Regions from separate parts of the Geodermatophilus sp. SYSU D01105 genome, predicted to be linked through region 2. Evidence: predicted binding sites of a transcription regulator. Region 2 holds the regulator's gene; the other holds the start of a gene.

Region 1 (2,196 bases), on a different contig from region 2:
CCACAGCCGGTGCAGGCCCTGGAGGACGACGGTGCTGCCGTCGGCGAACAGCCGCAGCACCGCGTCAGAGGAGACCTGGTCGGCGATCTCGGCCCCGGCGCCCCCAGAGGTGGTGAACCGCTTGGGGTCGACGACGGCGCCGTCCTTGGCGATCCGCAGGAACGGGGTGCGCAGCCCCCGCCGGGAGAGCAGCTCGTCGACCGCGGCCAGGTCGAGCAGGTCGGCGAAGGACCCACCAGTCTCCTCGGCGCGGGTGAGCAGCGGCCGGCGCGACCAGTACTCCCGCGCGAAGACCTGCGGGTCGAGGGCGGTGCACCGACGCAGGGCCGGCCGGGGATCCGGCCGGCCCTGCGCGGTGGGGTCCTCGGTCAGGCGGAACCGTCCGCGCCACCGTCGGCACCACCATCGGCACCGCCGTCCGCGCCGCCGTCGGCACCGCCGTCCGCGCCACCGTCGGCGCCACCATCGGCACCGCCGTCCGCGCCGCCGTCCGCACCACCATCGGAGCCGCCACCGGCCGCCCCGCCGTCCGCGGGACCGTGACCGGCGCCGCCGTCCGCGCCGCCGTCGGCACCACCGTCAGCGCCGCCGTCGGCACCGCCGTCCGCGCCGCCGTCGCCCACGCCGGCGGTGGTCATGTCATCGTCGTCGAGCGCCATGGGTCTCCGATCGCATCGGTCGCGGGCCACCGGGTGGTGGCCCTCCGGGCGTGCTGTACCTCACCGATCCTGCTCTCACACTCCCGCTCCGACCAGCGGGAACGGCGTGTCGGCAACGGGTCGGTCACGACACGGGGTGGAGATGCCCGGACCGTGCCGAGGGCGTTACCGTCCTCCCGTCCGTCGAACACGTGTTCGAGGTCGGGAAGGGGTCATGAGCCAGTCCGCCCGCGCCGCCGGCTGCACCGTGCTGCACGTCGACATGGACGCGTTCTTCGCCAGCGTCGAGGTGCGCCGCCGTCCCGAGCTGGCCGGCACCCCGGTGATCGTGGGCGGGGCGGGCAACCGCGGGGTGGTCACCTCGGCCACCTACGAGGCCCGCCGCTACGGGGTGCACGCCACGATGCCGACGTCCCGGGCGCTGCGGCTGTGCCCGACCGCGACGGTGCTGCCGGGGGACATGGCGCTCTACGGCGAGGTCTCCCGCGCGGTCATGGCGCTGTTCCGCTCGATCACCCCGCTCGTGGAGCCGCTGAGCATGGACGAGGCCTTCCTCGACGTCTCCGGCGCCCGGCGCCGGCTGGGCGACGCGGCCGAGATCGGGGAGTACATCCGCGCCCGGGTCTACGACGAGCAGGGCATCACCTGCTCAGTGGGCGTGGCCGGCACGAAGTTCGTCGCGAAGCTGGCCTCCACCCGCGCCAAGCCCGACGGGCTGCTGGTCGTCCGCCCGGCCGAGGTCATGGCGTTCCTGCACCCGCTGCCGGTCGGCGCCCTGTGGGGGGTGGGGGCCAAGACCGAGGAGGTGCTGGTGCGGCTCGGGCTGCGCACGGTGGGCGACCTCGCCCACGTGCCGGTGCGCACCCTGCAGCGGGCGGTGGGCCAGGCCGCCGGCACGCACCTGCACGAGCTGGCGTGGGGCCGCGACCCCCGCCGCGTGGTGCCCGACGAGCCGGAGCGGTCCACCGGGCACGAGGAGACCTTCGGCACCGACGTCGACGACCCGGCGGTCATCCACCGCGAGCTGCTGCGGCTGTCCGAGCGGACGGCGGGCCGGCTGCGCTCGGCGGGCTGGCTGGCCCGCACCGTGACCATCAAGGTCCGCTTCGCCGACTTCACCACGATCACCCGCTCGCGCACCCTCGGGGCCCCCACCGACGTCGGGCAGGAGCTCTACGACACCGCCCGCGCCCTGTTCGACGCCCTGGGCCTGCAGCGGGCGCGGATCCGGCTGGTCGGCGTGCGCGCCGAGCGCCTGGTGGAGGCCGGCTCCGCGCCCCGGCAGCTGGAGCTGGGAGCCCGCGAGCACGGCCGCCGGGAGGCCGAGCTCGCCGCCGACCGGGCGGCCCGCCGGTTCGGGGCCGGGGCGGTGCGCCCGGCGACCCTCCTGCACCGCGGTGGGCAGTCCGTCCGCTGACCGGTGCGGGGAACCCGCGGCCGCGTCCGTTCGTCTTCCCGGCGGCCCCGTCCCACCCACGAGAGTGATCACGGCGGGTCGGGGCCGACTCGCCTTTCGCGCCCCGCAAAGGGCTCGTAT
Region 2 (2,196 bases):
GGCCCCGTGGCGCGCGGGACCCGGAGGAGGGGCCACGATGCCCTCAGGGCAGCAGGAGGACCTGCCCCGGCACGACCCGGGCACCGTCGAGCTCGTTGAGCTCCTCGATCACGTCGACCACGGCCCGGACGTCCTCGTCGGGCCCGGCGAAGTCCGCGGCGATGGACCACACCGTGTCCCCCGCCTGGACGACCACGCTGCGCTCCCCCACCAGCCGCAGGTCGCCGGTGTCACCGGCGACGAGGGGTCCGAGCCAGGACCCGAGCGCCACGCCGACCCCCAGCGCGAGGACCACCGCCAGCCGGCGCGCCCTGCGGGTCAGCCGCACCCCCGGACCCGGCCGGCGCCGCACCCGGCCACACCCGCCGCGCACGGGCCGCCCCGCGGGGGGACCGGGCACCGCGGCCCCCGCCGGCCGGGCCGGGCCCGGGCGCGCCTGCCCGGGCCGCGCCGGACCCGGCCGGGTGGCCGACGAGCCGACGGGCCCGGCCGCACCGTCGTCGGCCGCCCGGACCGACTCGGGCCGGCAGGCGCCGACCCGGGACACGGCTGCCCGCGACACCGGAGGCCGTGGACGGCGCCCGGTCGCACCGTCGTCGGCCACCGGGACCGCACGGAGCCGGGGCCGCCAGGGCACCTGCACCGCGTCGTCGAAGTCCAGCACCGCCTGCCGCACGCCCGCCACGACCACTCCTCCCACCGCTCACCCGAGCCGTCGAACGCCTGTTCGATTCGAACGGCTGTGCGATGTCTACCGGATGGGTCCGACGAACGCCATCGCGCCCTGGCCTGCAGTTCGAACACCTGTTTGATCGAGGGACCCCGGCACGCTACGGTCGGTCCCGAACGACGAGACGTGCTGCGACAGCAGCCGGCGAGGAGGCGACGGTGGCGGAGAAGAGCGGGACGTCGGGGAGCCGCCGGAGGACGACCGGCGCGCCGGCGGCCACCGAGACGGCGGCCGTGCGGACCTTCCCCGACCGGAGCGAGGCCGGGGACGGCCTGACCCAGCGCCAGCGGCGCGTCCTCGAGGTCATCCGCGACTCCATCGACCGCCGGGGCTACCCGCCCTCGGTGCGCGAGATCGGTGAGGCCGTCGGCCTGTCCTCGGCCTCCTCGGTGGCCCACCAGCTCACGGTCCTGCAGAAGAAGGGCTGGCTGCGCCGCGACCCGAACCGGCCCCGGGCCCTCGACGTCCGCCTGCCCGGCGACGCACCTGGCGAGCTCGTGGCCACCGCCACCCCGGCCGGCACCGACGAGGCGCCGGCCCCCACCTACGTCCCGCTCGTCGGCCGGATCGCCGCCGGTGGCCCGGTGCTCGCCGAGCAGGCGGTCGAGGACGTCTTCCCGCTGCCCCGGGAACTGGTCGGCGAGGGCACCCTCTTCATGCTCAAGGTCGCCGGCGACTCGATGGTCGAGGCGGCCATCTGCGACGGCGACTGGGTCGTGGTGCGCCAGCAGCCGACGGCCGAGAACGGCGAGATCGTGGCCGCCATGATCGACGGCGAGGCAACGGTCAAGACCTACAAGCGTCGTGACGGCCACGTGTGGCTGCTGCCGCACAACCCCGCCTACGAGCCCATCCCGGGTGACGAGGCGACCATCCTCGGTCGCGTCGTCACCGTGCTGCGCCGGGTCTGACCACAGGCGCCGGCCGGGCTCAGGAGCGCCGGCGCAGCCTCCCGCCGACCCACACCAGGGCCGCGGCGACCACGGCCGCGATCGCGGCCGCCGCGATCGCCGGCATGCCGCCGTCGTCGGTGCTGAGCAGGTCAGGGAGGGAGCCGTCCTCCGACGCCGACGGTGCGGCGGCGCTCGGGAGCTGGCCCAACGGGACGACGGTGACGTCGGCGGGCAGTCCCTCGCTGGTCACGACCAGGCCCGAGGCGTCGGCGGTGAAGCTGACCGCCTCACCCTGCGGTGACGCGGGCAGGGGCAGCCGGACCGGGTCGGCGGCCAGCGCACCCGCCACGTCCGAACCCGACAGCGGCCAGACGTAGGCGTCGGTGTAGGTCCGCAGGGCCAGGAACCGGCCATCGGCCGAGACCGCTCCCCCGGTGACCATGAGCTGCCCGGCGCGACCGACCGGGCCGCCCGGGGTCCCGGTGAGGGTGAACTCGACACCCGCCACCTCGGTGAGGCCCACCGTGCCGGCGTCGACGAGCGCGCTCACCGGGCGGTACACCGAGCTGGCGC

The links. The regulator LexA, encoded in region 2, represses DNA repair genes until DNA is damaged. The targets are predictions, from matches to a motif close to TCGAACANNTGTTCGA.
Region 1: dinB (DNA polymerase IV) is a predicted target of LexA. The motif match lies at 843-858, and genes of this name have one in related genera.

The regions. Positions count from the first base shown of each region.
Region 1 is NZ_JBJGYR010000017.1:97,738-99,933, forward strand. Features, by position in the region: gene ACI79I_RS16965 (cupin domain-containing protein) at 1-60, opposite strand, end outside; gene ACI79I_RS16970 (BatC protein) at 369-659, opposite strand; gene dinB (DNA polymerase IV) at 874-2,076, shown strand.
Region 2 is NZ_JBJGYR010000024.1:57,849-60,044, forward strand. Features, by position in the region: gene ACI79I_RS20340 (LysM peptidoglycan-binding domain-containing protein) at 44-685, opposite strand; gene lexA (transcriptional repressor LexA) at 889-1,641, shown strand; gene ACI79I_RS20350 (hypothetical protein) at 1,661-2,196, opposite strand, start outside.